Regions from separate parts of the Nocardioides bruguierae genome, predicted to be linked through region 2. Evidence: riboswitches for the same ligand, from Rfam matches in the RefSeq annotation. Region 2 holds a riboswitch; the other holds the start of a gene.
What was found. Region 2 has a riboswitch for S-adenosylmethionine ahead of M8316_RS06495 (hypothetical protein). Riboswitches for the same ligand answer to the same signal wherever they lie in the genome.
Positions count from the first base shown of each region.

Region 1: it holds a riboswitch for S-adenosylmethionine, as region 2 does, so the genes downstream of both, thrC (threonine synthase) here and M8316_RS06495 (hypothetical protein) in region 2, are expected to answer to the same signal.

Region 1 is NZ_JAMJPH010000001.1:408,962-412,361, forward strand. It holds gene otsB (trehalose-phosphatase) at 1-836, shown strand, start outside; SAM riboswitch class I at 983-1,131, shown strand; gene thrC (threonine synthase) at 1,142-2,452, shown strand; gene M8316_RS01900 (RNA polymerase sigma factor) at 2,596-3,400, opposite strand, start outside.
Region 2 is NZ_JAMJPH010000009.1:41,519-44,918, forward strand. It holds gene M8316_RS06485 (nuclease-related domain-containing DEAD/DEAH box helicase) at 1-75, opposite strand, end outside; gene M8316_RS06490 (zinc-dependent alcohol dehydrogenase) at 184-1,224, shown strand; SAM riboswitch class IV at 1,306-1,419, shown strand; gene M8316_RS06495 (hypothetical protein) at 1,456-1,866, shown strand; gene M8316_RS06500 (T3SS (YopN, CesT) and YbjN peptide-binding chaperone 1) at 1,985-3,349, shown strand.

The DNA of each region.
Region 1 (3,400 bases), on a different contig from region 2:
AGTTCACGAACGCCGACGCCGAGCGTCGCTGGAGCGACCTGCTGACCGTGCTGGACGGCACGGTCGTGGGCCTCGACTTCGACGGCACGCTGGCGCCCATCGTGGACGACCCCACCTCCGCTGGCATCCATCCCGACGCCCACGAGGCCCTGGCGACGCTCGCCCCCCACGTGGCGGGCGTCGCGATCATCACCGGCCGCCCCGCCGAGCAGGTGATCGGCCTCGGCGACCTCGACGCGCTGGCCGACCGGCTCGCCGCCGCCGGCACCGAGCTGTTCCTGTTCGGGCAGTACGGCAACGAGCGATGGCGTGGCGGCCACCGCGAGATCGACACCCCGGAGCCGCCGGAGGGCCTGCGCGAGTTCGTCGACGCCCTGCCCGACCTGCTCGAGGAGAAGGACGCCGACGGCGCCTTCGTCGAGGAGAAGGGGCTGGCCGTCGCGGTGCACACCCGCCGCCTGGCCGAGCCCGAGGCCGCCTTCGAGCGGTTGCTGGACCCGCTGACCGCGCTGGCCGAGGAGCACGACCTCGGCGTGGAGCCGGGACGCAACGTCGTCGAGGTCCGGGCCCCCGGGGTGCACAAGGGGATGGCCGTGGCCGAGATCGCCCAGCGCCTCGGCGCGCGTGGCTTCCTGTTCGCCGGGGACGACCTGGGTGACGTCGAGGCCATGAAGCAGCTCGACGTGCTGGCCGAGGACGGGCTGCGGGTGCTCAAGGTCGCCTCCGCCTCGCCGGAGCAGCAGGCGCTCGTCGAGCTGGCGGACGTCGTCGTGAAGGGCCCCGACGGGGTGGTCGACCTGCTCACGCGGCTCGCGCACGACGCCGCCGAGCGCTGAGCCCGCCCCGGTTCGCCTGGGTTTGCCTGGCCCGGCCCGGGTTCGGCTCAGGTCGCCCCGCCACGGGGCGATCAGACACGTGGCCGCGACCGCATCCTGGGACTCGAGTACGCCATTCGAGACTCCGGGACGTACAGTGGCCACAGCTCTCATCGAGAGGGACTGAGGGAACGGCCCGTTGAAGTCCCGGCAACCGCCGCGAACCTCCGCCTCCTGGCACGCCAGCCAGGAACGGATCGCGGAAAAGGTGCTAATTCCGGCCCGGCACGAGAGACGTGCTCGGGGAAGATGAGGAGGAGGTACTCATGAGCGCTGCGTCCACGATCGAGTCCATCGAGACGACGACCGAGGTGTCCACCGGCCCCGGTACCGCCCCCGGCGTCCGCGAGGGTGCCTTCGGCAACGCGCGCTCCCTCCTGTGCCGCGAGTGCGGCCACGAGGTCGAGCTCGGCCCCTCCTACGCCTGCCCGGAGTGTTTCGGCCCCCTCGAGGTGGCCTACGACTTCCCGGCCGTGACCCGCGAGGAGATCGAGGGCGGCCCGCGCAACATCTGGCGCTACAAGGCGCTGCTCCCGGTGCCCACGGACATCGAGGAGTCCCCGAACACCGAGCCGGGCTTCACCCGCCTGCTCGAGGCCGGCAACCTCGGCCGTGAACTGGGCATCTCCAAGCTCTGGGTGAAGGACGACTCCACCAACCCGACGAACTCCTTCAAGGATCGCGTCGTCGCCTGCGCCCTCTCGGCCGCCCGCGAGCTCGACGCCAAGGTCTTCGCCTGCCCCTCGACCGGCAACCTGGCCAACGCCGTGGCCGCCGCCGGTGCCCGCGCCGGCATGAAGACCGTCGTCTTCATCCCCTCCAACCTGGAGAAGCCGAAGCAGGTCAACTCGGCCGTCTACACCGACTCGCTGGTCGCCGTCGAGGGCAACTACGACGACGTCAACAAGCTCGCGCAGGAGATCGCCGCCGAGGAGGAGGGCTGGGCGTTCGTCAACGTCAACGTGCGCCCCTTCTACGCCGAGGGCTCCAAGACGCTGGGCTACGAGATCGCCGAGCAGCTCGGCTGGCGCCTGCCCGACCAGGTCGTCATCCCCGTCGCCTCCGGCTCGCAGCTGACCAAGGTGCACAAGGCCTTCCAGGAGATGATCAAGCTCGGCCTCGTCGAGGAGAAGCCGTACAAGATCTTCGGCGCCCAGGCCAACGGCTGCTCGCCCGTCTCCACCGCCTACAAGGCCGGCGTCGACGCGATCCGCCCGGTCAAGCCGGACACCATCGCCAAGAGCCTCGCCATCGGCAACCCCGCCGACGGCATCTACGTGCTCGACATCGCCCGGGAGACCGGCGGCGCCGTCGAGGACGTCACCGACGACGAGGTCCGCGAGGGCATCCTGCTGCTCGCCCGCTCCGAGGGCGTCTTCACCGAGACCGCCGGCGGCACCACCGTGGCCGTCACCCGCAAGCTCGTGCAGACCGGCCAGCTCGACCCCGAGGCCGAGACCGTCATCATCAACACCGGCATGGGCCTCAAGACGCTCGACGCCGTCTCCGACCAGGTCGGCCCCGCCGCCACCATCAAGGCCTCCTACTCGGCCTTCGTGGGCACCGGCATCGCCTGACCCGGCCCCGCACGCTCCGCCACCGCGGGCCCCGCACCCACCTCGGGTCGGGGCCCGCGGTGCGTCCCACTAGTGCGCGACGAAAAGCACCGCCGACGGCCGAGAACAGGACCACTTCGTCGCGCACTAGTGGCGGAGACGCCTCATCGGGAGGTCTCGGCGCGACGACGCAGCAGGTGGGCCAGCTCGGCCTCGTTCTCGCAGGCCGCGATCGCCTCGTCGAAGGCGGCCAGGGCCTCGGAGGTGCGGCCGGCGCGGGCGAGCAGCTCCGCGCGGACGCCGGGCAGGCGGTGCCCGGGCAGCCTGTCGGCGTCGATCGCGGCCAGCGCCTCGAGGCCGGCGTGCGGGCCGTGCATCTCGGCGAGGGCCACGGCCCGGTTGAGGCGGACGACGGGGCTCTCGCCCAGCGCCAGCAGCTCCTCGTAGCGGGCCACGACCCGGTCCCACCGGGTGGCCGCGGAGGTGGGCGCGATCGCGTGCTCGGCCGCCACCAGCGCCTCGCACAGCCACCGGGACGCGGGCGCGGTGGCCAGCGGGGTCAGCAGGGCGAGCGCCTCGGTGATCGCCGCGTGGTCCCACCGGGTGCGGTCCTGGTCGGGCAGGAGCACGAGGCCGCCGTCCTCGTCGACCCGGGCGCCGCGCCGGGAGTGCTGGAGCAGCAGCAGCGCGAGGAGGGCGTCGGCCTCGTGGCGCACCTCCTCCGGGCAGGACGACGGCAGCAGCCCCCGCACCACGCGCACGAGCCGCAGCGCCTCCCCGGCGACGTCCGCGCGCAGCACGTCGGGGCCGGTGCCGGGGGAGTACCCGGCGGTGAACGCGAGATAGGCGACCTCGCCCACCAGGAGGACACGCTCGGCCAGGGCGTCGCCGTCCGGCACGGCGAACCCGGCGCCGGCCAGCCGCTTGCGGGCACGGGTGAGCCGGGCGGCCATCGTGGGGGCGGGCACG
Region 2 (3,400 bases):
GCTGAGGGAGAAGAGCGCCTCCGCGTCCTCCTCCAGCTCACGGCTGCGCCGCAGCGCCGACCCGCCAGCAGCCACACCGATCTCCTCACCTCGACGACAGCCTGACCCTGACGGGTGTCGGCATCCGCCTCCCTCCACTTGAGAGCGCGCCACTCGACGGCGTCGACTCGCTATGTTTGACACATGTCGAACTATGCGCGCGTGACGGGTGTGTCCGAGGTCGAGCTGGTGACGGAGGAGAAGCCGACGACGCTCCCGCCCGGCGCGGTGGAGGTCGCGATCACCTACTGCGGCGTCTGCGCCACCGACACCCACAACTACACCTCGGGCGGCAAGGTGCCGCCCGCCGTGTTCGGCCACGAGTGGACCGGCACGATCGCCCGGGTCGCCGAGGACGTCACCACCGTCGAGGTGGGTCAGCGCGTCGTCGCCTGCGTCGGTCCCGCCTGTGGTGCCTGCGCCATGTGCGTGGGTGGGCACTCCGAGCACTGCGACCTCGCGTTCGCGGAGGCCAACGGTGTCGACCCGCACGCCCCCGTCCACGGCGGCTTCGCCGAGTCCGTCGTCGTGCAGGCCCGCCGGGTCCTCCCGCTCCCCGACCAGGTGGACGATGTCGCCGCCGCCCTGGTCGAGCCGACCGCGGTCACCTTCCACGCCGTGCGCCGCACCGCGCAGGAGCTCGGCGCGCTCGTCGTCGTCCAGGGCGCCGGGCCGATCGGGCTGCTCGCGGCCCAGCACGCCCGGCACGCCGGTGCCGGCCACGTCCTGGTGATCGAGCCGAACCCCGAGCGGCGTGCAGCCGCCGAGGCATTGGGCTTCACGGACGTCCGAGAGCCGGGCGAGGCCACCCAGGAGCACCTGCTGGCCCTGACCGACGGCCGTGGTGCCGACGTCCTCTACGAGTGCACCGGCGCGGCCGCGCTGCTCCAGCCCTCGGCCGAGCTGGTGCGCCGCGGCGGAACCCTCTCCCTCCTGGGGTTCCCGATGACCGACTCCACCGTCAGCTACGGCGACTGGCAGGTCCGCGAGCTGCGCGTCGTCAGCTCCCTGGCCTACCTGCACGAGGACTTCGTCGGGGCCGTGCGCTCCATCGCCGACGGCTCGGTCGCCGTCGCCGGTCTCCACACCGGCACCATCGGGCTCTCGGAGCTGGCCGCGACCATGGACGAGCTCGACTCCGGCCGCACCAGCCACGCCAAGGTGCTGGTCGACCCCCGCCGCTGACCCGGGCCCGACCTCGGGTCGAGCGCCACCGACGGCCGTGCCGAGCACGGCTGTCGGTGGCGTCCTCTACGTTCACGACTGGCTCACGAGCAGCGACCACAAGCCCTCCGGCTGGTCGCTCGGCTACCTGCCCCCGCGCAAGGTGCCCCCGGAGGAAGAGCCGGCGTCCGCCGACCGGCGGAGGCAACGCGGGGCCTCGTCGAGGTCCCCTGACCTCGTAGGAGGACCGTCATGGGCTGCTGCCCGCTGTACCCCGAGCCCGGCACCCCGGTGTCGATGGAGCCGGGCCACTTCCCCGACCTGCGCCAGCAGGTCCTGGCCGTCGTCGACACCGACGAGTGGGTCGACGTGCTCGTCGAGCAGGTCGACGGCCACGTGGTCGTCGTCGCCGCCCTGAGCGGCGAGCGCACCGCGCTCTGGCACCACCACCCGTTCACCGGGTCGGTCGAGCCGGGCCACGCCGCGCGCCTGCACCGGACCGCGCTGCTGCTCGGCTGGCCCGGCTTCGCGCTGAACGTCCGGGTCGTCGGTGGGGAGGTGCCGGTGGCTCAGGAACCCTCGCCGGGGCCGCCCGCACGGGTCCGCGGCACGTGGATGCCCGCCCTGACGCTGCCGCCGGGCGTGACGGCAGAGGACCTCTGACCTGGCCCCTGACCTGCGACGACAGCGGTGGTCTCGACCAGTGGGGCCACCGCTGTCGGTGGGGCTGTCTACGTTCCCTGACGTCGGGTGGAGGGTCCGCCCGAGGAGTGAGGTGCGGGTGACCGACCGGGTCGAGAACGAGGGGGCGTGGCCTGAGCTGCGCCGCCGGCTGGCGCTGACGCTGGCCACGCTGGGTGAGAACGGCACACGTGTGCTGCTGGAGGTCGAGCTCGGGGCGCCGGGCACCGACGAGGTCGGGCCCGTGGTCCAGGTCGGCCCGTCGCCGCAGGAGGGCCTGCGCTGCGAGGTGGGGCTCCCGCCCACCCGCTCCCTGGACGAGGCGGGGCAGCGCGTCCTCGCCGAGCTCGGCTACGGGCTGCCGGCCGACGGCACGCGCAGCCTCGACCTCGGGCCGGACGAGGCCGACCGTGCCGCCGACGTGGTGGTGACGACCCTGCGCGACGCGCTGGGCGTGCTCGACCCCGCGTTCCTGGTCAGCGAGGAGATCGACCTCGAGGGCCTGCGCAGCGACGTCGCCGAGCCGGCCGCCGGCCCCGTGCCGCCGCCGCTGACGATCCCGGCCGGGCCGGAGCACCTCCAGCAGCTGGTCGACGCGACCCTGGCCGCGCACTTCGGCTCCGCCCCGCCGCGCGACCCCGACGGCGACAGCCCCGTCCCCGCCGGCAGCGGCGTGGTGTTCGTCCGCCCCGACGACGAGCGGCCGCTGCTCCACCTCACCGCCCACCTGGTCGTCGAGCTGCCCCGGCCCGACGCGGTCCAGCGGGCGCTGCCCCGGATCGCGGCCCGGGTGCCGTTCCTGTCCCTCGCGGTCGTGGAGGACGAGCTCGTCGCCCGCAGCCAGCTGCCCGCCGCCCCGTTCGTGGCGGAGCACCTGATGTCCTGGGTCGCCCGGTTCGCCGTCGAGGCCGAGCTGCTCGCCGACGAGGTGGCCGCCGAGCACGGCGGCCGGCTCTTCCTCGAGCCCCCGGGTGGGTCGCCGGGGGAGTCCCCGGGAGCCTCACCGCCCCGGACCGGCCACCCGGAGGGCCGCTCGAGCGAGGCCGCGGACCAGCGCCGCCTCCCCGCCGAGCGGGTGGACCAGGCCCTGGTGGGCGTGGTCGAGCTGCTGCACGACGGGCCCGTGCCCGCGCGTCACGTGGCCACCCTCTTCGACGACGACCGGGTGCGGATGATCCGCGCGATCGTCGCCGTCCGCAACGGTCGGGTCGCCCTCGGCGAGACCGACGCGGACACCCTCGCCGAGACCGTGCGGCGCGGCCTGCACGACGCGCTCGACCGCCACGTCCGGCCCTCGGCCGACGGGCCCGCGGCGGGCCGGCGGGGAGCTCGGGGGAGGGGTCGCTCCCACCAGCTGTCGCTGCTCGGTGACGACCAGGACGAGCAGCCGCTCTTCGCCGACCCGAGCAGCGACCCGGAGGCCGGGGAGCCTGGCGGGGCAGAAGGCACTACTGCCGCTGGCTGACTCCCCCTCGCGCGGCCTCGGGTGAGCGAGACGGGAAAGCTGTCGATTGGC